Regions from separate parts of the Agrobacterium burrii genome, predicted to be linked through region 1. Evidence: predicted binding sites of a transcription regulator. Region 1 holds the regulator's gene; each other region holds the start of a gene.
What was found. Region 1 encodes PhoB, which activates phosphate uptake and scavenging genes when phosphate is short. Its sites were predicted from a motif close to TGTCATNNANCTGTCAT; they were not measured.
Positions count from the first base shown of each region.

Region 2: the regulator PhoB is predicted to act here: its motif matches at 3,413-3,429, upstream of JZX89_RS15450 (UDP-2,3-diacylglucosamine diphosphatase).
Region 3: the regulator PhoB is predicted to act here: its motif matches at 1,847-1,863, upstream of phnC (phosphonate ABC transporter ATP-binding protein).

Region 1 covers NZ_JAFLNA010000005.1:357,628-369,915, forward strand. The annotation lists gene pstC (phosphate ABC transporter permease subunit PstC) at 1-513, shown strand, start outside; gene pstA (phosphate ABC transporter permease PstA) at 510-1,832, shown strand; gene pstB (phosphate ABC transporter ATP-binding protein PstB) at 1,847-2,662, shown strand; gene phoU (phosphate signaling complex protein PhoU) at 2,761-3,486, shown strand; gene phoB (phosphate regulon transcriptional regulator PhoB) at 3,518-4,201, shown strand; gene JZX89_RS12610 (GcrA family cell cycle regulator) at 4,495-5,031, opposite strand; gene JZX89_RS12615 (aspartate aminotransferase family protein) at 5,462-6,661, shown strand; gene argF (ornithine carbamoyltransferase) at 6,717-7,634, shown strand; gene JZX89_RS12625 (Hsp33 family molecular chaperone) at 7,879-8,868, shown strand; gene apaG (Co2+/Mg2+ efflux facilitator ApaG/CorD) at 8,920-9,312, opposite strand; gene JZX89_RS12635 (O-succinylhomoserine sulfhydrylase) at 9,551-10,735, opposite strand; SAM riboswitch at 10,779-10,857, opposite strand; gene JZX89_RS12640 (2'-deoxycytidine 5'-triphosphate deaminase) at 10,931-12,028, shown strand; tRNA gene JZX89_RS12645 (tRNA-Gly) at 12,086-12,159, shown strand.
Region 2 covers NZ_JAFLNA010000008.1:8,492-14,251, reverse strand. The annotation lists gene JZX89_RS15460 (DUF2865 domain-containing protein) at 1-806, opposite strand, end outside; gene JZX89_RS15455 (NADP-dependent malic enzyme) at 939-3,254, opposite strand; gene JZX89_RS15450 (UDP-2,3-diacylglucosamine diphosphatase) at 3,484-4,323, shown strand; gene dgcA (N-acetyl-D-Glu racemase DgcA) at 4,563-5,546, opposite strand; gene JZX89_RS15440 (ABC transporter permease) at 5,690-5,760, shown strand, end outside.
Region 3 covers NZ_JAFLNA010000005.1:112,543-118,302, reverse strand. The annotation lists gene phnK (phosphonate C-P lyase system protein PhnK) at 1-380, shown strand, start outside; gene phnL (phosphonate C-P lyase system protein PhnL) at 385-1,092, shown strand; gene JZX89_RS11370 (transferase hexapeptide repeat family protein) at 1,089-1,706, shown strand; gene phnC (phosphonate ABC transporter ATP-binding protein) at 1,933-2,793, shown strand; gene phnD (phosphonate ABC transporter substrate-binding protein) at 2,879-3,784, shown strand; gene phnE (phosphonate ABC transporter, permease protein PhnE) at 3,854-4,840, shown strand; gene phnE (phosphonate ABC transporter, permease protein PhnE) at 4,840-5,760, shown strand, end outside.

The DNA of each region.
Region 1 (12,288 bases):
ATTTCCACGCAGATCAGCGGCATCGCGACCGGTAACTACGCCAACTTCATCCAGGCGCAGAGCGTTATCACCGCCGGCTTCGTCATGGGCATCATGCTGATCCCCTATGTCTCTTCGCTGTCGGACGATATCATCACCGCCGTACCGCGCTCGCTGCGCGACGGCTCTCTCGGTCTCGGTGCCACGCGCTCTGAAACCATCAAGAGGGTCATTGTTCCCGCGGCACTTCCCGGCATCGTCGGTGCTGTGCTGATGACGGCGTCGCGTGCGATCGGCGAAACCATGATCGTGGTTCTTGCCGCCGGCGTTGCTGCCCGCCTGCAGATCAACCCCTTCGAACCCATGACCACCGTGACGGTCAAGATCGTCAGCCAGCTGACCGGCGACCTTGAATTCACCTCGCCGCAGACGCTGGTCGCCTTCGCACTGGGCATCACGCTTTTCGCCATCACGCTTTGCCTGAATATCTACGCGCTTTACATTGTGCGCAAATACCGGGAGCAATATGAATGACCGACATCGTTTCTCCCACAACCGGCGCTGCCGCCGCGAACCGGGCCACGCGCCGTGATATCGGCATCAAGCGCCGCTACGCCGCCGAACGCCGTTTCCGTGCTTATGGAATGGCAGCTATCTCGTTCGGCCTTATCTTCCTGTTTCTTCTGCTCTTTTCGGTTGTATCCAAAGGATACACCGCCTTCCAGCAGACGATGATCACCGTTCCGGTAGAATTTTCCGAACAGATCATCGATCCGAAGAATGAACGGGCCGCAAATCCCGCAAAGCTGATGACGGCCAATTATCCCGTCCTCGCCCGCGATGCGGTCGCCAAGGTTCTCGGCGTCGCGCCAACGGACCGGGCCGGACTTCGCGCCGTTAACGTCATGATCTCCGACAGCGTCCGCACCCAGCTGCGCGACATCGTCATTGCTGATCCTGCCGTCATCGGTACCACGCGCACTGTCACGCTTCTGGCATCGGGCGATGTCGACAGCGCCTTCAAGGGCCAGGTCGATCTGACGGTGGATGAAGCCAACCGCCGTATCTCGAACCAGCAGCTCGGCTGGATGAACCAGCTTGCCGAAAGCGGCCAGCTCGGCAAACATTTCAATACCGGGATCTTCGTCAACGGCAATTCGAGCCGTCCGGAAGCGGCGGGTGTCGGCGTTGCCCTCATCGGCTCCTTCTACATGATGATGATCGTGCTGGTGCTTTCGCTGCCGATCGGTGTCGCAGCCTCGATCTATCTCGAGGAATTCGCCCCGAAGAACCGCCTGACTGACCTTATCGAAGTGAACATCAACAATCTGGCGGCTGTTCCCTCGATCGTCTACGGTCTGCTTGGCCTTTCCGTCTTTATCAACTTCATGGGCTTTCCACGCTCGGCCTCTCTGGTCGGCGGCCTCGTCCTGACGCTGATGACGTTGCCAACGATCATTATCGCGACCCGCGCCGCTTTGAAGGCCGTGCCGCCGTCGATCCGCGCTGCAGCACTCGGTCTTGGCGCCTCGAAGATGCAGACGATCTTCCATCACGTCCTGCCGCTTGCAATGCCGGGCATTCTGACCGGCACCATCATCGGCCTTGCCCATGCGCTGGGCGAAACGGCGCCGCTGCTCTTGATCGGCATGGTGGCATTCGTCGCGAATTATCCGACAACGCCGATGGATCCGTCCACGGCGCTGCCGGTGCAGATTTACATGTGGGCGAACGAAGCTGAACGTGCCTTTGTCGAAAGAACATCCGGCGCTATCATCATCCTGCTTTTGTTCCTCATCGTCATGAATGTTGGCGCAATCCTGTTGCGTCGCCGCTTCGAACGGCGTTGGTAGAGGGAGATTGAGCAATGAACATGTTGTCGGAAGCAGCAGTTGAAAAGGCGCTGGACAAGAAAATGAATGAAGTTACATACAAGATGATCGGCAAGGACGTTTCGGTTTTTTACGGCGAAAAGCGCGCGCTTTACGACGTTAACCTCAATGTCCGCGAGAACACGGTGACTGCGCTCATCGGTCCGTCCGGTTGCGGTAAATCCACCTTCCTGCGCACCTTGAATCGCATGAACGACACGATCGATGGCTGCCGGGTCACCGGCAAGATCACCCTCGACACCGACGATATCTACGACCAGGCGATCGACGTCGTGGAATTGCGTGCCCGCGTCGGCATGGTGTTCCAGAAGCCGAACCCGTTCCCGAAGACGATTTACGAGAACATCTCCTACGGTCCGCGCATCCACGGTCTTGCCCGCAACAAGGCGGATATGGACCAGATCGTCGAACAGAGCCTGCAGAAGGCTGGTTTGTGGAATGAGGTCAAGGACCGACTGCATGAATCCGGCACCGGCCTTTCCGGTGGTCAGCAGCAGCGTCTGTGTATTGCGCGCGCGGTTGCCGTCAGCCCGGAAGTTATCCTGATGGATGAGCCCTGCTCGGCGCTCGATCCGATCGCAACCGCCAAGGTCGAGGAACTGATCCACGAACTGCGCGCCAACTATACGATCGTTATCGTCACGCACTCCATGCAGCAGGCAGCACGTGTTTCCCAGCGGACCGCCATGTTCCACCTTGGTCATCTTGTCGAAGAAAACGAAACGGACAAGATGTTCACCAATCCGGACGACCAGCGCACGCAGGACTACATCATGGGCCGCTTCGGCTGATTTCCGGCCGGCGCTTTATCGAAACCGAACAAGACTGGTGCCTTTGCCGTGCCCCGCTGGCGTGTACGTGCATGAAGGCCAAGCCGGAGGATTAGACCATGACACAGACAACGACCCATTCGCATATTCTGTCCGCTTATGACGACGAATTGAAGTTCCTGACCCGCCGCATCGCCGAAATGGGCGGTCTGGCCGAGCAGATGTGCGCGGATGCCGTGCGCGCACTGGTCAATTCCGACGCTGCGCTGGCGCAGAAGGTTATTTCCGACGACGCGATCCTCGATCATTCCGAGCGCGAGATCGGCGACAAGGCCATCGTCACCATCGCCAGACGGCAGCCTGTCGCGGCCGATCTTCGCGAAATCATCGGCACGCTGCGTATTGCCGGCGATCTCGAGCGCGTCGGCGACCTTGGCAAGAACACTGCCAAGCGCGTTATCGCGGTTGCCGGCACCGGCGTGCCACGCAAGCTTGCCCGCGGTCTCGAACATCTGTCGGAACTGGCGCTGGTGCAGCTCAAGGAAGTACTTGACGTCTATTCCACGCGTTCCGCCGAGAAGGCCAACGCCATCCGCGAGCGTGACGAGGAAATCGACGCCATGTACACGTCGCTCTTCCGTGAGCTTCTGACTTACATGATGGAAGATCCGCGCAACATCACCACCTGCACGCACCTCTTGTTCTGCGCCAAGAACATTGAGCGTATCGGCGATCATGCGACGAATATCGCTGAGACAATTTATTACATGGCCACCGGCAGCCAGCCGGAGGGCGAGCGTCCGAAGGACGATAGTTCCAACACACTCGGTTCTGTGACCGAATAACAGACAAGCAGAAGCTTGCGGAGTTCAGCATATGGTGCCCAAGATTGCAGTTGTGGAAGACGAGGAAGCGTTGAGCGTCCTCCTTCGTTACAATCTCGAGGCTGAGGGATATGACGTCGACACGATACCCCGTGGCGACGAGGCGGAAATCAGGCTGCAGGAGCGTATTCCGGATCTTCTCATCCTGGACTGGATGTTGCCCGGCGTTTCCGGCATCGAGCTGTGCCGGCGCCTGAGAATGCGGCCCGAAACCGAACGCCTGCCCATCATCATGCTGACAGCGCGCGGTGAAGAAAGCGAGCGGGTGCGCGGTCTTGCCACCGGCGCCGACGATTATGTCGTCAAGCCGTTTTCGACGCCGGAACTTATGGCCCGGGTCAAAGCGATGCTGCGTCGCGCCCGTCCCGAGGTTCTTTCATCGGTGCTGAAATGCGGCGATATCGAACTGGATCGCGAAACCCATCGTGTTCACCGCAAAAGCCGCGAAGTCCGTCTTGGGCCGACGGAATTCCGCCTGCTGGAATTCCTAATGACATCTCCGGGTCGGGTGTTCTCCCGCTCGCAGTTGCTGGACGGCGTCTGGGGTCATGATATCTATGTCGATGAGCGCACCGTTGACGTTCACGTCGGACGCCTGCGCAAGGCGCTTAATTTTTCTCACATGCAGGATGTCATCCGCACCGTCCGCGGTGCCGGGTATTCGATGGAAGCTTGAGCGAAGCCGGGTTTGCAGCTTCAGTGAGCACAAAATCCGACCAAAAATCAAAAAGGCCCGACACCATTCCGGTTTCGGGCCTTTCGGTTTTGAACATTCCCTAAAAATGAAACTCCATCCGTTGAACGGCCAATCGACGGCCCGCGGGTATCCGGATTGTGTGGCAAGACACGGCGGTGATGGCGGAAACGGTCAGGCATGCCACTGGCGTATTTCCCAACCGGCCTGATTTTGTCAAAAAAAACGGGCCAGAAGGCCCGTAGTTTTTGAGTGCTGAATGCGTGCCGCAACACTCAAGCCTTACGGCGCTCACTGACCGGCTGATAAGCGAGCTTCGCATGGAACTTGCAATAGGGCGAGGATTCCAGCGCCTCGCAACCGCAGAAGTGGAAGTCATCCTTCAACGGGTCGCCGACCGGCCACTTGCAGGTGCGCTCCGTCAGTTCCGTCAGCGTCAGGCGACGGGAAATCGGCGTAACGACATTTCTGGAAGAAGGAACGTAGTCGAGAACTTCGGCGGTCTCGATGCCGATTTCTTCGTGCAGCGCTGTTGCCGCGTTCGAACGGGTGAGAATTCGGGCCGGCGCCGCATTGACGCGGCCCGCGAAATTTGTCGCGCGCGGGGCAGGTGCTGCTGTGCGCTTGGGCGCGGAGCGTGCCGAAGTGACCGGTCCGCCAGCCTTGACGCGTCCCGGCAGATTGAGACGGTGGACCTTGCCAATCACGGCATTACGGCTGACGCCGCCCAGCTGTGCTGCTATCTGGCTGGCGCTAAGTCCTTCGGCCCACAATTTCTTGAGTTTCTCGACCCGCTCGTCTGTCCAGTTCATGCCGCTTCTCCGCTTGTCGCGTATATTTCGGCAGAATCCATCTCCGTCTCGCGGGTGTGCCGCAAGCGTGGTTCCTACCGGATTTTAGGTGACTAGTTCCGCCGCAATGCAGTCTAGTAATTAGCGATTAACCTAGTGCCAGCCCGACTCCGTGGCAAGAGTCGCGGGAATCATCTGGAATCGATTTTCCGGTTTTCCCCAACTTGCTGGGGTGTTGAGTCAGAAAGGCAACACCTTGGGGCTCTCCCGCGGCTGCCTACTAGTGCTTGAGAAGCCCGGGAAACGCGGACTTTTGTTGACATCGGCAAACGAACTGACAATAGTGCCCCTGCCGCCGCGAGGCGGCATTTTTGATTTTCAGGCGAGGGATAACCCCGCGAGCCTATTGACAACCTTATGACAGCGCATCCGCGCAAGGAGTGATACAGCCATGGCCGAAGCCGGCGCGCCATTGTTTGATACGTTTTCAAGAGCCCCCCTGCGCTTCGAGCGCGGTGAAGGCGTCTGGCTGTTCACGGAGAGTGGCGAACGATATCTGGATTTTGCAGCCGGTGTTGCGGTCAATTCGCTGGGCCACGCCCATCCGCACCTCGTGGAAGCAATCAAGACGCAGGCCGAGAAGGTCTGGCACGTCTCGAACCTCTATGAAGTGCCGGGGCAGGAAAAGCTCGCCAAGCGGCTGACGGAGGCAACCTTCGCAGACAAGGTGTTCTTCACCAATTCCGGTGCTGAAGCGCTGGAATGCGCCATTAAGACGGCGCGCCGTTATCATTATTCAAAGGGTCATCCGGAAAAGTTCCGCATCGTCACCTTCGAAGGCGCCTTCCATGGCCGCACGCTGGCGACGATCGCTGCCGGCGGTCAGCAGAAATATCTCGAAGGTTTTGGCCCCAAGGTCGAAGGTTTCGATCAGGTTCCTTTCGCCGATATCGATGCCTTGAAGGCCGCCATCACGACTGAGACGGCAGCGCTTTTGATCGAGCCTATTCAGGGCGAGGGTGGTATTCGCGCGCCGAGCAAGGAATTCCTGCAAATCCTGCGTGGATTGTGCGACGAGCACGGCCTGCTCCTGATTTTCGATGAAGTCCAGACAGGTGTCGGCCGCACAGGTAAGCTGTTTGCCTATGAGCAGACCGGCGTTGCGCCGGATATCATGGCGGTTGCCAAGGGTATCGGCGGCGGTTTCCCGCTAGGGGCCTGCCTTGCGACAGCGGACGCCGCCTCTGGCATGACGGCGGGTGTGCACGGCACCACCTATGGCGGCAATCCGCTGGCTATGGCAGTTGGCAATGCCGTGCTGGACGTCGTTCTGGCCGACGGTTTTCTGGAAAAGGTTCGTGATGTCGCGCTGGTCTTCCGTCAGGGGCTGGCGTCGCTCAAGGATCGTTATCCTGATGTGATCGAGGAAATCCGTGGCGAAGGCCTGCTGATGGGCATCAAGGCGAAGGTTCCTTCGGGCGATTTGCTGCAGGCCATGCGCGCGGAGCACCTGCTCGGCGTGCCGGCAGGTGACAACGTCATCCGTCTTCTGCCGCCGCTCGTCACCACGGCGGAAGAGGCCCGCGAAGGGCTGGCGCGAGTGGAAGCGGCTGCCGCCTCCCTGACAGCGAAACAGGCGAAAATCGCCTGAAACCAATCAAGGGCGGGCCTCTTTCCGGAGGCTCGCGAGCATGGGACTGTTTGAAATGGCTTCACCAAAACATTTTCTAGACCTTTCGGCCGTCGGGTCGGAGGATTTGCGGGCGATTCTTGATGATGCGCACACGCGCAAGATTGCCACCAAGGCCGGCACGGCTGAAAAGCCGCTTGCCGGCAAGATGCTGGCGATGATCTTTGAAAAGCCGTCCACCCGCACCCGCGTCTCCTTTGATGTCGGCATGCGCCAGCTCGGCGGCGAAACACTCTTCCTGTCGGGCACGGAAATGCAGCTCGGCCGCGCCGAAACGATCGGCGATACGGCCAAGGTACTGTCGCGTTATGTCGACGCCATCATGATCCGCACCACGGATCATTCGCGCCTGCTTGAGCTTGCCGAACACGCGACCGTGCCTGTTATCAACGGCCTGACGGATGACACCCATCCCTGCCAGATCATGGCGGACATATTGACGTTCGAGGAACATCGCGGCCCGGTCAAAGGCAAGACAATCGCCTGGACCGGTGACGGCAATAACGTGCTGCATTCTTTCGTTGAAGGCTCGGCCCGCTTCGGTTACCGCATGAATATGGCGGTGCCCATGGGCTCTGAGCCGCACGACAAGTTCCTGAACTGGGCGCGCAACAATGGCGGCGAGATCGCGCTTTATCATGATGCCGACAAGGCGGTTGCCGGGGCTGATTGTATCGTCACCGACACCTGGGTGTCCATGAATCAGGAACACAAGGCGCGCGGCCACAACATCTTCCAGCCGTATCAGGTGAATGAAGCGCTGATGGCCAAGGCTGATAAGGATGCGCTGTTCATGCACTGCCTGCCGGCGCATCGTGGCGAGGAAGTGACGGATGGCGTCATCGACGGGCCGCAATCGGTGGTCTTCGATGAGGCGGAAAACCGGCTCCATGCACAGAAGTCCGTTATCGCCTGGTGCATGGGCGTCATCTGACGACCAGCGCCGGTTTCGACCGAGGCCTGGCCGGGTGCTTGAACTTGGCTGCATACATTACCATCTGTGGGACTTCGAAGAGGCTCGTCGGTTTTTTGCTGGCGGGCCATCATCAAGATTTGCAGGATTTCCCCCGGAGGCGGTTTCGCTTCCCGGATCTCTGTGCGACAAGCGAAAAAAGCACATTCAAAAAGCCGGACTTTTGGACGGTAGCGGCGCAACGGCTGCGCCAGGGAGTTATGATATGGCAGATGTAACGGTTGAACTGGACGATCTCGTTCTTGCTGGCGACGACAAGGTCGTACCCTTTCAGGTCGAAGGTCTGGATGTGCGCGGCCGCGCCGTGCAGGTCGGGCCGCTGCTGAACGCCATCCTCGAACGGCACGACTATCCCACAGTTGTCGCCCGCCTGCTGGCGGAAGCGACGGTTCTGACGGCGCTGATCGGCACATCCCTGAAGTTTTCCGGCAAGCTGACCGTGCAGACCAAGGGCGATGGCCCGGTCGATCTTCTGGTGGCGGATTTTACCGCGCCGGAGAGCATGCGCGCCTATGCCCGTTTTGATGAAGAGCGACTGGCCGAGGCGATCGCTGCCGACGCCACCTCGCCCGAGCAATTGCTGGGCAACGGTATTCTCGCATTCACGATCGATCAGGGTATGGGTATGCAGCCCTATCAGGGCATCGTTCCACTGGATGGCTCGTCGCTGGAAGAAATCGCCGGGGTTTATTTCCGTCAGTCGGAACAGCTTCCAACCCGCGTGCGCCTCGGCGTTGCCGAGTTCTTCGACCGTGACGGTGAAGGCAAGCCGCGCCATGGCTGGCGTGCCGGCGGCGTGATTGCCCAGTTCCTGCCCCAGGCGCCGGAGCGTCTGCGCATGCGCGACCTTCACGGAGGCGACGGCGACGAGGGCAATTACGACGTGGCGGAGGACGATGCCTGGACTGAGGCGGTGTCGCTGCTGAACACGGTGGATACCGACGAGTTGACCGATCCGCAGGTGCCGGTGGAGCGTCTGCTCTACAGGCTTTTCCATGAGAGTGGCGTGCGCATCTATGATCCGCAGGTCATTTTCGATCGTTGCAGCTGTTCGCGGGACAAGATCAAGGGCGTTCTGTCCGGCTTCACCGCTGAAGAGATCAAGGCGAGTGAGGAAGACGGCGCAATCGCGGTGACCTGCGAGTTCTGCTCCACCACCTATCGCTACGATGTCAGCGAGTTTGAAAACGTCTGAATAAAAAAGCCGCGCCCTTAAAAGGTGCGGCTTCTCAACTGCTCGGGAGTCTCAGTTCAACACCCGCAAAAGCCCGGGCGAATCCAGCGAAAAGGCGGGTATGGTGACATTGAACACCTCGCCCTTTTCCGTTTCCATTTCATAATGGCCGAACATCAGGCCTGAAGGCGTATCCAGCGGACAGCCGGAGGAGTACTCATAGCTGTCGCCGGGGTTCAGGTGCGGCTGCTCGCCGACGACGCCCGGTCCGTATACTTCATCCACCTGGCCGTTCTGATCGGTGATATGCCAATAGCGATTGACGAGTGTCACCGTCATGTCGGAGTTGTTCGAGATCACGACTTTATAGCCCCAGACGTAACGATCGTCATCCGGGTCGGATTGTTCTTCGAGATAATACGGATCGACCGTTACCTCGATATCCCTTGTCAGAGCACGATACATACGCGCCACACCTCGATATTATGCCTGCTGCCATTATCCTACACTATAGGCTCTGGCGATCGTCAAGAAAATGAATGGCTTGACGGGCAGGCGCCACCTGTTGTTGCGCCGTTTTCCACCGTTAGGGATAACGGTAAAGGTAAATATTGGTTGCCCGCCACAGGATTTTGCCCCTTGCGGTGCCGGCTGCACCATGGCCCGACGCAGGGTAGGGCCATGGCGCTTATGGATTGAATTTTCAGGCGGAAACGGCTGCCAGCCCCTTCGCCAGATCTTCCAGCAGGTCGTCCGTATCCTCGATACCGCAGGAAAGACGCAAGGTTCCACCGGAAATGCCCAGTTCCGCGCGCGCCTCATCGGAAAGGTTCTTGTGCGTCGTGGTGCCGGGGTGGGTGATCAGGCTCTTGGCATCGCCCAGATTGTTGGAAATCTTGACGATCTCCAGCGCGTTCTGCAGCGCAAAAGCCGCATCCTTGCCGCCCTTCAGTTCGAAAGCCACCAGTGTCGAGCCGCCGGACATCTGCCGCGCAATAATATCGGCCTGCGGGTGATCGGCGCGGCCGGGATAGATGACCTTGGCGACCTTGCCGCTATCGGCGAGGAAATCGGCGATCTTTGCGGCATTTTCCGTCTGCTGCTTGACGCGCAGCGGCAGGGTCTCGATGCCCTTCAGCAGCGTCCACGCGTTGAACGGCGACATGGCCGGACCGGTGTGGCGGAAATAGTCCTGCAACTCTTCCTCGATCCACTTCTTGTCGGAAAGGATCACGCCGCCGAGGCAACGGCCCTGACCATCAATATGTTTGGTCGCCGAATAAACCACGATATGGGCGCCGAGCTCGAGCGGCTTCTGGAAGAGCGGCGTCGCAAACACATTATCGACCACGACTTTAGCGCCAATCTGGTTGGCAAGCTTCGCCACGCCGGCAATATCCACCACTTCGAGTGTCGGATTGGTCGGGCTTTCAAGGAAGAACAACTTGGTATTCGGCTGGATCGCCTTTTCCCAATTGCCGAGATCGCGGCCGTCGATCAGCGTGCATTCGATGCCGTATTTCGGAGCAAGCGTCTCAACCACCCAGCGGCAGGAGCCGAAAAGGGCGCGTGCGGCAACGATATGGTCGCCGGCGCGCAGCTGGCACATGATGGCGGCGGTGACGGCGGCCATGCCGGAGGCAAGCGCGCGCGCATCTTCCGCACCTTCCAGCAGGCACATGCGCTTTTCGAACATGTCATTGGTCGGGCTTGCATAACGGGCGTAGATGAAGCCGTCCGTTTCACCCTTGAAGCGCGCTTCGGCGGCTTCGGAGTTTTCGTAGACGAAACCCTGGGTCAGATAGATTGCTTCCGACGTTTCACCATAGGGGGAGCGTAGCGTACCGCCGTGAACGAGCTGGGTTGCCGGGCGCCATTTATTGCTCATGTGATCACCTTCAAAACAAAAAAACCGGCCGCAAAAGCAGACCGGTTCCAAGCACCCGGTCTTTTTAGCCACTTATTTAACGTGGCTGCAAGCCGACCGGCCAAATCACCACGGGATAAGATTGCCATACTGCCGTTACCCGCTTGCGTCAATGCCTTCCTTTTGGTTTTGTCGCGGTCAAAAGGAATGATGACCATGACGAGAACCACGGGCATTTTGGCGGATGGCGCTATCCGGGCGCTGTTTGCGGGCGGCAAGCTGAAAAGCGAGGCCGAGCTCGATATTGACCAGGTGCAGCCCGCCAGCCTCGATCTGCGGTTGGGTTCAAAAGCCTATCGCGTGCGCGCCAGCTTCATGCCCGGCCCTGGAACCCGCGTCATCGACAAGCTCAACCGCTTCAGCCTGCACGAGATCGACCTCAGCAACGGCGCAGTGCTGGAAACCGGTTGCGTTTATATCGTTCCGCTGATGGAAAGCCTGGAACTGCCGGCGGAGATGTCGGCTTCGGCCAATCCCAAAAGCTCGACCGGTCGTCTCGATATTTTCACCCGCGTGATGACCGACAACGCGCAGGAATTCGACAAGATACCGGCGGGATATGCCGGCCCGCTTTATCTGGAAATCAGCCCGCGCACCTTCCCAGTGGTGGTGCGCCGCGGCTCGCGCCTGTCGCAGATCCGCTTCCGCATCGGCCATTCGCTGCTCAACGAAAATGAGCTTCTGAAGCTGCACGAAACGGAAACGCTGGTTGCCAGCGAAACGCCCAACGTCACCGGTGGCGGCATCGCCCTTTCCATCGATCTCAAGGGTTTTGGCGACAATGGGCTGATCGGCTATCGCGGCAAGCATCACACGGCGGTGGTGGATGTCGACAAAAAGGCCCAGCACGACGTGCTCGATTTCTGGGAGCCGCTTTATGCGCGCGGCCGCGCCGAACTGATCCTCGATCCGGATGAGTTCTACATTCTCGTTTCGCGCGAAGCCGTGCACGTTCCTCCGCTCTACGCGGCTGAAATGACCCCCTTCGACCCCTTGGTGGGCGAGTTCCGCGTGCACTACGCCGGCTTCTTCGATCCCGGCTTCGGCCACGCGCAGGCCGGCGGCACCGGCAGCCGCGCCGTGCTGGAGGTGCGCAGCCACGAGGTGCCCTTCATCCTCGAACACGGCCAGATCGTCGGCCGTCTGGTTTACGAGCACATGCTGCACAAACCAGAGGGCCTCTACGGCACGGGTCTCGGCTCCAACTACCAGGCGCAGGGCCTGAAACTTTCCAAGCATTTCCGCGCGGAATAATGAGCCTGCCGGGTGCTTGACACCCGATGCGAACTGTCCGATGTCTTATTTCACGGTGCGGGTGTAGCTCAATGGTAGAGCAGCAGCTTCCCAAGCTGAATACGAGGGTTCGATTCCCTTCACCCGCTCCAGCGACCTTTCCAACAAGATCAACGACGTCCAACAAGCGCTGATTTTTCAGCGCTTTTGCCTCGTGTGCGCGTAAGATCGTGCAACGGTATGCAGTGACATCCAGCAATTTTGTCGGTAAAAATCACGGT
Region 2 (5,760 bases), on a different contig from region 1:
CAGCCGGGCGCTTTCGTAGACGCGTTGCGATAGGCGAAGGCGGTCGGCAGGTCCCTGTAGGGTTTGCCGGTTTCGGCCGAGACCATGTCGGAGGTCTCCTGATCCGTCATGGAGTGGAAATAGAGTTCCGTCTGCGTGCCCGGGCACATTTTCTGGCACTGCTCGGCCTGGGCGCGGAAATCAAGCGGCGAGGCATTGGAGGCGATCGGGAAAAACGAGCCGTCGCAGGTACGCACGCAAAGGGTGCGAAGTCCGCCCTCGGCGGTGGTATTGGGGTAAGGCGACAGGCCTGCCTGTCCCGGCTGATTATCCTGCTGGCGGAACGCATCGGGGTAACGGGTCACATCGGGCACTTGCGGCGATTGCGTGTCCGTTTCCGGCATTGCGCTGCAGCCATTGGCGTCGAGTGCGGCGAGAATGCGCTGGCGCCTGATGCCGCCATCATCGCTGCGCTGAGCCGCCATCGCATCGTCACGGTCACGAATGATGGCGTCACGTTCGGCTTCGGCATCCACCAGTGCATCACCGATCTCGGCGCAGAGGCCGGCATTGGGGTTGCCGTAGACAATGACGCTGCCCGACGAACAGCCATAGCTGCGCAGATCGTTCCTGATTTTGCGCACGACGATGTTCTGGCGGGCGAGCGCGTTGGCGTAACGCCGCACCTCTGCCGTGTTGCCGATGATGCGGGGTGGCTCGCGCAATTGCGCATAAAGCGTATCGCAGACCTGATCCGCGACAGCGGCGGCCGGGGCGAGGAAAACAAGGGGAAGCAGGAGGCCGATGATGCGGCTGCGCCGGGTCAATTGTTAGATCCGTTCGATGTCCCCGGCCGGTGGCAGGGGCGTTATACTTCACGAAATCCGTGTTTCAGGAAGATAACATAAGCTGTCGCCGCAATGCGGCAACAGCTTGTTCAAAATTGCGTTAATGCGCCCTCACACCGAAGGGTGCGACGCCTGCACCACGGCAAAGGCCGCCATGTTGACGACGCCACGCGAGGTGACGCTGGGCGACAGGATATGGGCGGGAAGCGCCGTGCCGAGCAGGATCGGGCCGACATGCAGGCCTTCCGTCAGGGTGCGGGTGACGCCGAGCGTGATGTTGGCGGCATCGAGGTTGGGGAAAACCAGAAGGTTCGCCTCGCCGGTCAAAACGCTGTTGGGCATGGCGCGCTTGCGCAGCGTTTCCGACAGTGCGGAGCCGCCCTGCATTTCGCCGTCCACTTCCAGTTCGGGTGCGGCCTGCTGGATGATCTTCAGCGCGCGGCGCATCTTGCGGGCGCTTTCCGAGTCACGCGAGCCGAAATTGGAGTGGCTGGCAAGCGCGATCTTCGGCGTGATGCCGAAACGACGAATTTCCCTGGCCGCGAGAATGGCCATTTCCGCCACTTCCTCTGACGTCGGATCGTTGTTCACAAAGGTATCGGTGAGGAACAGCGCGCCCTGCTGGGTGATGAGCAGGCTGAGGCCCGCAAAGGAGCGCACGTTCTCCTGCTTGCCGATGATCTGGTTCACGTCACGCAGATGCCGGTCATAACGGCCTTCCAGACCGCAGATCAGCGCATCCGCTTCGCCGCGCTTGACCGACAGCGCGCCGATGACCGTGGAGTTGGTGCGAACGATGGTGCGGGCGGCTTCCGGGTTGATGCCGGCGCGGCCGACCAGCGCGAAATAGTCATCGACGTAATCACGGTAACGCGGATCGTCTTCCGGATTGACCACGGCGAAATCCGTATTCGGGCGGATGCGCAGGCCGAAACGCTTCAGGCGCGTTTCGATGATCTGCGGACGGCCAATGAGGATCGGGATGCCGGTGCCTTCCTCCAGCAGAACCTGGGCGGCGCGCAGCACGCGCTCGTCTTCGCCTTCGGCAAAGATGATGCGCTTCTTTTCGGCGGCTTTCGCGGCGTTGAAGACCGGCTTCATGATAAAGCCGGAGCGCCAGACGAAACGGTTCAACTGGTCGAAATAGGCTTCGAAATCGGTGATCGGCCGGGCGGCGACACCGCTTGCGGCGGCGGCGCGGGCAACGGCGGGTGCGATGCGCAGGATGAGGCGCGGATCGAACGGCGAGGGGATGAGATAGTTCGGCCCAAAGATCGGCGTTTCGCCGCTATAGGCCCTTGCGGCCACTTCGGAAACTTCCTCACGGGCAAGCTCGGCGATGGCCTGCACGGCGGCCATCTTCATTTCTTCGTTGATGGTCGTTGCGCCGCAATCCAGCGCGCCGCGGAAGATATAGGGGAAACACAGCACGTTGTTGACCTGGTTCGGGAAATCCGAACGGCCGGTGCAGATCATCGCATCCGGGCGGGCGGCACGGGCGGCCTCCGGCATGATTTCCGGATTGGGGTTGGCAAGCGCCAGGATCAGCGGGTTTTCCGCCATGCGCTCCAGAAGTTCCGGCTTCAGCACGCCTGCCGCCGAAAGACCGAGGAAGACATCCGCACCGTCGATCGAGTCGGCCAGCACACGCTTGTCGGTTTTCTGGGCGTAAACTTCCTTCCACTCGTCCATCAGCGTGTTACGGCCGTCATAGACGAGACCCTCGATATCGTGGACCCAGATGTTTTCCTTGTTGGCGCCCATGGCGACCAGCAGGTTGAGGCAGGCAAGGGCAGCAGCCCCTGCGCCGGAAGCGACGATCTTGACGCTCGACAGAGACTTTCCAGCCAGTTCCAGCGCATTGGTGACGGCGGCGGCGACGATGATCGCGGTGCCGTGCTGGTCGTCGTGGAAAACGGGAATGTTCATCTTCTCGCGCAGCTGGCGCTCCACCTCGAAACATTCCGGCGCCTTGATATCCTCAAGGTTGATGCCGCCGAAGGTGGGTTCAAGTGCCGCGATGGTCGAGACCATGTCATTGATGCCGGGCGCGTCGATCTCGATGTCGAAGACGTCGATGCCGGCGAATTTCTTGAAAAGGACGGCCTTGCCTTCCATGACGGGTTTGGAAGCGAGCGGGCCGATATTGCCAAGCCCCAGCACCGCCGTGCCGTTGGAGATGACGGCAACGAGATTGGCGCGGGCGGTGTATTCCGCTGCCATCTCCGGATTTTCATGGATGGCGAGGCAGGGGGCGGCAACACCCGGCGAATAGGCGAGCGCCAGATCGCGCTGGTTGCCGAGCGGCTTGGTTGCCTGGATCTCCAGCTTGCCGGGGCGCGGATAGCGGTGGAAAAAGAGCGCCTGTTCCTCGATGTCGGCCTTTGCCGTGTTGGCGGGCGTGTTGTTCTTATCGTGAGAGGTCATGTCTTCCACCGTCATATTTAATTTCGTCTGGTGGCCCTGAATACAACAAACTTCCCCGCGGTACAGCCGTTATTTGCCCCGCACTTATGCAAATGCGCGCATGGTCTATTCGCGTTTTCGTGAAGCCATCCGTCATATTCCATACAAAAACCGGCCTCTGTCATGTTGCTGCAACACGAGTCTGGTTCTGAGAGGGAAGAAAGCCGCAGGGACGCAACCGAACAGGGGGATGAAATCCGTGGCCGGTCAAATTGAAACCAGACAGTTCAGAACGCTTTTCATTTCGGACGTTCATCTTGGCTCCAAGGCGGCCAAGACGGATTATCTGCTCGACTTCCTTAGACATCACGAAGCCGAGACGATCATCATGGTCGGCGACATCGTCGACGGCTGGCGGCTGCGCCGCAGCTGGTACTGGCCGCAGGGCTGCAACGACGTGGTGCAGAAGCTTTTGCGCAAGGCCCGCAAGGGCACCCGTATCATCTATATTCCCGGCAATCACGATGAATTCCTGCGGGAATTCCCGGGCATGCATTTCGGCGGCATCGAAGTGGCCGAGCGCATGATCCACGAGGCGGCCGACGGCAAGAAATATCTGGTCATCCATGGCGACGAGTTCGACGTGGTGGTGCGCAATGCCCGCCTGCTCGCCTATCTCGGCGACTGGGCCTATGACGCGGCGATCGCGCTCAACATCGCCATCGCCGCCGTGCGCCGCCGCATCGGCCTGCCTTACTGGTCGTTCTCGGCCTGGGCCAAGCAGCAGGTCAAACACGCCGTCAACTTCATTGGCGAGTTCCAGCGCGTGGTGGCTGAAGAGGCACGGCGCAACAATGTCGACGGCGTCATCTGTGGGCACATTCACCATGCTGTCATGGAAGACATGGACGGCATTCGCTACATCAATACCGGCGACTGGGTAGAAAGCTGCACGGCGATCGCCGAAAATGCCGATGGTACTTTCGAGTTGATCACCTGGATGCAGACAAGCGATGTCACCGCTGAACATGCATCGGATGAAATGGAACCGGTGAATATTCCGGGGCTCATCGGCAAGCACGCGGCCTGATTGGGCGTTTGGCTTTAACGCAAATTATCGTCGGACACTTGAGATCGGCGGTCTCATAGGGAACGAGCGGTCGCCGCGTGCTTCTTCTCCCCGGCGGGGAGAAGGTCGCGGCAGCGGGATGAGGGGGTTCTCCGAAATCCGGCAACCTTTCCCCCTCATCCGACCCTTCGGGCCACCTTCTCCCCGGCGGGAAGAAGCAAGGGGTGACGTTTCGGCTCACTGCCTTCAATATTAGCGGCTTACCCCCACAATTCCGGCTGCGCCGGATAAACCAGCGAACCTTCATAAACCAGCCCCGGATCACGATCCAGCGCCAGCAACAGCGGCCCATCGAGATCGGCAAAGGCCGTGCCCTGGGCGGCCAGCACGGCAGGGGCCATGCCGAGCGAGGTGCCGAGCATGCAGCCGACCATGATGGTGAAGCCGAGCCGTTCGGCCTCCGCCTTCATGACGAGCGCTTCCGTCAGTCCGCCGGTCTTGTCGAGCTTGATGTTGATCGCGTCGTAACGGTCGCGCAGGCCGGCGAGGTCTTTGGTGGAATGCACGCTTTCATCGGCGCAGATCAGCACCGGGTGGTCGATACGGGACAGGATGGCGTCCTTGCCGGCGGGCAGGGGCTGCTCGATCAGCGATATCTTCAGTTCCGCTGCAAGCCGCAGATAATATTCGATATTATCATCGTTCCAGCCCTCATTGGCGTCGATGATGATGCGCGCTTCGGGCGCTGCGGCGCGCACGGCGCGCAGGCGGGCTTCGTCGTCAGTGGTGCCGGTCTTGATCTTCAGCAGCGGACGGCCTGCATTCTCCGCGGTCTTCGCGGCCATTGTTTCCGGGTCGGAAAGCGAAATCGTATAAGCGGTGACGAGCGGCTTTGCCGCCTGTCCAAGAACCTGTTCGGCGGCGCTTTTGCCGCTGATCTTGGCCTCAAGGTCCCAGAGCGCGCAATCGACCGCATTGCGGGCCGCACCCGGTTTCATCACCTGCTGCAATTCCTGTCGTGTCAGGCCGGCGGCGATCTGCTCCGCCATCGCCTCGATATCGGCAACGACACCCTCGATGCTTTCGCCGTAACGCGGGTATGGCACACATTCGCCTCTGCCGGCGAAGGAACCATCGCGGATGATGCACGTTACGACATCCGCATGCGTGCGGGTGCCGCGTGAGATCGTGAAGCTGCCGGCGACGGGGAAGCGTTCTGTTGTGGCTTGCAGGTAACGGGGCATGTTTTTTCACTTCCGATTGGGCGGCAAAAGACACATGACGCCAAATTTATCACGAATTGTCGGCTGCCACTGTGGCTTGCCGGAGACCGAAACGTTATGAAACCTTTAAGAATCTCGTGACGGCTGCACTCGCTCGGAGCATTATGCAAGAACAGGACACACGGCAACAGGCGAACCCGGCCGCAATCTCCGAAGACGGTTCCGTCTCCGGCGG
Region 3 (5,760 bases), 250 kb from region 1:
AGTGGCTGGAACGGGTGGAAATCGGCACCGACCGTATCGACGATCAGCCGCGCGCCTTTTCCGGCGGCATGCGCCAGCGCCTGCAGATCGCCCGCAATCTCGTCACCTCGCCGCGCCTCGTCTTCATGGACGAACCGACGGGCGGCCTCGATGTTTCCGTGCAGGCGCGCCTGCTCGATCTGGTGCGCGGTCTCGTCAACGATCTCGGGCTTGCCGTCGTCGTCGTCACCCATGACCTGGCGGTGGCACGACTGCTGTCTCACCGCATGATGGTGATGAAGGGCGGCGACGTCATTGAGCATGGTCTCACCGACCGGGTGCTGGACGATCCGCGCGAGCCCTACACGCAATTGCTTGTTTCCTCCATTTTGCAGGTTTGACGCCATGGCAACGCCCCTTATCGTTTCGGAAGTTTTCAAAAGCTTCACCATGCATCTGCGCGACGGCATCGAGTTGCCGGTCGTGCGCGATGTCAATTTCTCCGTTTCCGGCGGCGAATGCGTCGTGCTCGGCGGCCCTTCGGGTATCGGCAAAAGCTCGATCCTGAAAATGCTCTATGGCAACTACGCCATCGACAGCGGGCAGATTCTCATCCGCCACCAGGATCAAGTCGTTGATATCGGCAATGCCTCGCCGCGCACGATCCTCGAAATTCGCCATCGCACCATCGGTTATGTCAGCCAGTTCCTGCGCACCGTGCCGCGTGTTCCGGCAATCGACGTCGTCGCCGAACCGCTCTTCGCGCGCAAGGTTGCCGCCGAGGAGGCGCGCGAGCAGGCGGCCATGCTGCTGTCGAAACTCAACCTGCCGCGCGAACTGTGGTCCCTGCCGCCGGCGACCTTTTCGGGCGGCGAGCAGCAGCGCGTCAACATTGCGCGCGGCTTCATCACCGATCATGCGATCCTGCTTCTCGATGAGCCAACCGCATCGCTGGATGCCGCCAACCGGCGGGTGGTCGTTGACATGATCATCGAGAAAAAAGCGAAAGGTACGGCGTTGCTGGGTATCTTCCACGACGAGGAAGTGCGGGAAGCCGTTGCCGACCGCATTCTCGACGTCTCGCAATTCTCTCCCCGGAAGGCAGCGGCATGAGTGTCAAGGTCGGTCTCGAACCTGTCATTCACGACACCGCCCGTGTCACAAATTCCTCGATCGGCCGCTATACCGAGGTTTCGGAGCGCTGCCGCCTTGAGGAGGTCGAGATGGGCGATTACTCCTATGTCATGCAGGACGGCGCGATCTGGTGCGCCACCATCGGCAAATTCGTCAATATCGCCGCCTCCGTCCGCATCAACGCCACCAATCACCCGATGCAGCGGGCGACGTTGCACCATTTCACCTACCGCGCCCGCAGCTACTGGGACGACGCCGAGGATGAAACGGACTTCTTCGCCGCCCGCCGCGCCAAGCGCGTGGTGATCGGCCACGACGTGTGGATCGGCCATGGCGCAACCATCCTGCCCGGTGTGACGGTTGGAAACGGTGCGGTAATCGGGGCTGGCGCGGTCGTATCGAAAGATGTCGCGCCCTATACCGTCGTCGGTGGCGTGCCCGCCCGGCTGATCCGTGAGCGTTTTCCGGCGGAGCTTGGCCGGCGCATGGACGATCTGAATTGGTGGGATTGGGATCATGCCAGACTGCGCGGCGCACTCGATGATTTCCGCGCGCTCGCCGCCGAGGATTTCGTGGCGAAATATGGTGGATGAACTCCACTCATACCGAAGCGATTGCAAATCCCGGGGCCACGTCCCGGGATTTCTGTTTGTCGGCTCCAGATATGCCCGGCTGATGACATCCCTGACGAAAGGTTTGTCGGCGAACCCCAGGATGTCGTATCTGCGAATTCTGTAATATTTTCTTCATTAAACTGACACTCACAGTTCATGGACCGCTGTTAGGTCGAACCCCGTCATAAGAAGATTGGACGGGGAAATGAGCTTTCACCTGAAGCAAGTCACGCGCCGTTTCGGCAACCACACTGCGGTCGATGCCGTGAATGTCGAGATACCGCAGGGGCAGATGGTCGGCGTGATCGGACGCTCGGGCGCCGGCAAATCGACGCTGCTGCGCATGATCAACCGCCTCGTCGATCCGTCTTCGGGTTCCATTCATTTCAACGACACGGAAGTTTCGACGTTGAAGGGTGCAGCGCTGCGCAACTGGCAGCGCGACTGCGCCATGATCTTCCAGCAGTTCAATCTGGTGCCGCGCCTTGACGTGCTCACCAATGTCATGCTCGGCCGTCTCAACCACCGTTCGACGGCGCTCAGCCTGTTTAATATCTTCACCAATGATGAGCGTCTGATGGCGATCGCCGCCCTTGAGCGGCTCGGCATCGAACATGTGGCCATGCAGGCTGCGGGCACGCTTTCCGGTGGCCAGCAGCAGCGCGTCGCCATCGCTCGCGCCCTGATGCAGTCTCCGAAGATGGTTCTGGCCGACGAGCCGATCGCCTCGCTCGATCCCCTCAATGCCAAGATTGTGATGGACGCGCTGCGCGACATCAACGAGCGCGAAGGCATCACCGTCATCACCAATCTGCACACGCTGGATACGGCGCGCAATTATTGCGAACGCATCATCGGCATGTCTCAGGGCCGCGTCGTCTTCGACGGAACGCCGGCGGAGCTGACCGCTGCGGCCGTCACGGAGATTTACGGAACCGATTCTCAAGGCTCCGGCATTGACGAGACCATGACCTCGACCAGCATCAACATTCCCGGCGCGCAGCTTTCCGCACGTCCGGTGCATCAATCTGCCGGTCCCGAACCGCTCGCTCTCGCCGGGCTCTGAGGAACCGCTCAGCATCGTTTGTGCCCGCGTCAAGGGCCGGTACTTCACAACAAACTCCGGCTCGCCGGGAAACAGGAGAAAGTCCATGTTGAAGAAAATCCTTCTTTCGGCAGTCGCCCTTGGCGTTCTGGCCGGTTCCGCCATGGCTCAGGACGTTAAGGTCCTGCGTATCGGTCTCGACGGTTCGGAAAACGAAGCCGACCAGATCCGCAACACGAAGTGCGTTGCCGATGGCCTCAAGGCTGCGACCGGCGTTTCCGAAGTTCAGGTTTTCCCGTCGCCGGACTATAACGGCGTCATCCAGGGTCTGCTCGGCGGCACCATCGACATCGCTTCCATGGGCGCTTCCTCCTACGCCAAGATCGCTCTTGCCGATCCGAAGGCCGTTGACCCGATCCTGACAACGGCCGGCGCTGACGGTTCGACCGGTTATTACACGATCATGGTTGCCCGCAAAGACAGCGGCATCAAGACGCTGGCAGACGCCAAGGGCAAGAAGATCGGCTTTGCCGATCCTGACTCCACCTCTGGCTTCCTCGTCCCGAACGTGGCTATCCCGAAAGAAACCGGCACTCCGGTGAAGGAATACTTCTCCGAAACCGGCTTCGGTGGCGGTCATGAAAACCTCGTTCTTGCCGTTCTCGACAAGAAGTTCGACGTTGGCACGACCTTCGGTTCGGGCGTCGGCAAGTGGGAAGAAGGCTACACGGCCGGCAACCTCTACCAGATGGTCAAGAAGGGCAACCTCGACATGGACGATATCGTCGAAGTCTGGAAGTCGCCGCTGATCCCGAACGGCCCGCTCATGGTCACCAACAAGCTCGGCGACGCCATGAAGCAGAAGGTGGAAGACTTCTTCATGGAACTGCCGAAGAAAGACCTCGCCTGCTTCCAGGGTTTCACCCAGGGCAAGAACACCGCTTACATCAAGGTCGACCCGTCCTTCTACCAGACGATCATCGACGCCCGTAAGTCCGTTATCGGCGGCTGATCCTGCGATCATACTCGGAAGCGGCGGTGCCTTGCGGCGCCGCCGCTTTTGCCAATAAAGGAAAGCGGCATGGCGACCACACTGCATCATGGCACCCCATCGACCAAGGGATTGAGCGCATCGTCCCAAACGGTCATGCGTCATTATCAACAGCAGCTTGCGACAAGGCGGATTTATACCGTCATTTCGCTCGTGATCTTCCTCGTCATCCTCGCCGCTTCACTGAATTTCGCCAACGCGGCCAATTCAGGCAAGTTTTTCGAGCGCCTGCCCTATTTCTTCGACTTTATGAAAACCTTCGTGCCGGACAGTCCGCTTGAAATCTTCCGGGCGATGTTCGACCTGCCATCACCCTATGCGAATGGTTCGCTGAAATATAACTACGTCGCGGATCGTGTTTACGTCACCGACAGCTTTTACATCCCGCACTTCATCTATCAGTTGATCATCACGCTCAATATTGCGCTGGTCTCGACAATCATCGGCACCAGCTTTGCCTTCGTGCTCTGCTTCTTCGCCTCCACCAACCTCGTCGGCGCCGGTATCGTGCGCTGGGTCGTGCGCCGGGTAATGGAAGTCCTGCGGGCCTTTCCGGAAATCGTCGTTGCCGGGTTGCTGACCGCCATTCTCTCGATCGGTCCGATCGCCGCGATCATCGCGATTTCAGTCCACACAATCGGCGCTCTGGGCAAGCTGTTCTTCGAAGTGGTGGAAAATGCCGACATGAAGCCGGATGAAGGCCTTCGCGCGTCTGGCGCCAACTGGCTGGAGCGCGTTCGCTTCGCCATCGTGCCGCAGGTTCTGCCCAATTTCGTCTCCTACGCGCTGCTGCGCGCCGAAATCAACGTGCGCGCCTCCACCATCATCGGTGCGGTCGGCGGCGGCGGCATCGGCGAGGTGTTCCGGCTGTCGATCGGCAACGATCACGCCTCCAAGACCTATGCCATCATCATCCTGCTGCTGATCACCATCATCGCCGTCGACCAGTTTTCCAGCTGGCTGCGCCGCAGACTGATCGGCCATCAATCCTTCGAATTCGGACGGGGAGCGGCCTGATGTCCTCCAGCTTCATTCTCAACACTGCCGAGCGCGAAAGGCTGACCGCCGCGCATCCCGCGATTTTCAAACGCGGCTTCATGCAGCGTTACGGTCTGCTGGTCGGTATTCTCGCTGCCGTCATTTATCTCATCAGCTGCTTTTTCTTCTTCAACGTCGGGCCGGCTTTCATGCAGGGCCGCTGGGATCGTGCCTCAAGCTATATTCAGGACTGGTATTCCTGGCGTGCCCAGCCGCGCCTGCGCTTCGAAGACGGCAAAGTAGCGCCGCAATGGTCGAGCCGCGGGCAATATCCGGTCGACTCAAAGATCGACTGGTTGCAACCGCTGCCGGATGGCGGCTACAGCGTGATCTATGCGGGCATGGAAAACCGCCTCGACGTGACGCCGACCCGGGTGGATGTCTATGTCGACGGCAAGAACTATCCCGTCATCATCAATGGCGAGCAGGCGCGGGCGCCTGAGGAACTGCCGGAAGAAATTCAGCAGGACGGCAACAAGGTTCTCGTCCATTATGGTTTTGCCGGACAGGCGGAAATCCGCACCAGTCAGGTCTATGTACAGCGCCGTTTCCTCGGATGGGCAAACTTCCTGTTCGACACCAAGTCGGAATTCTGGGGCAAAGGCTATGGGGAACTCGCGGCTCTGGCGCTATGGGGAGAAAGGCTCGATCCCGAGCGCTCCAATATCAGCCATATGGGCGATGATTTCCTCGATAACAGCGTCTGGCAGCATGCCGATATTCTTTCCAAGCTGATGCAGACGCTGGTCATGGCCTTTGTTGGCACGCTGTTCGGCACGCTCGTTGCCCTGCCGCTCGCCTTCATCGCCGCCCGCAATATCACAGCCAACAGGGCCGCCAACTGGGGCATGAAACGCCTGTTCGACTTCCTGCGTTCGATCGACATGTTGATCTGGGCA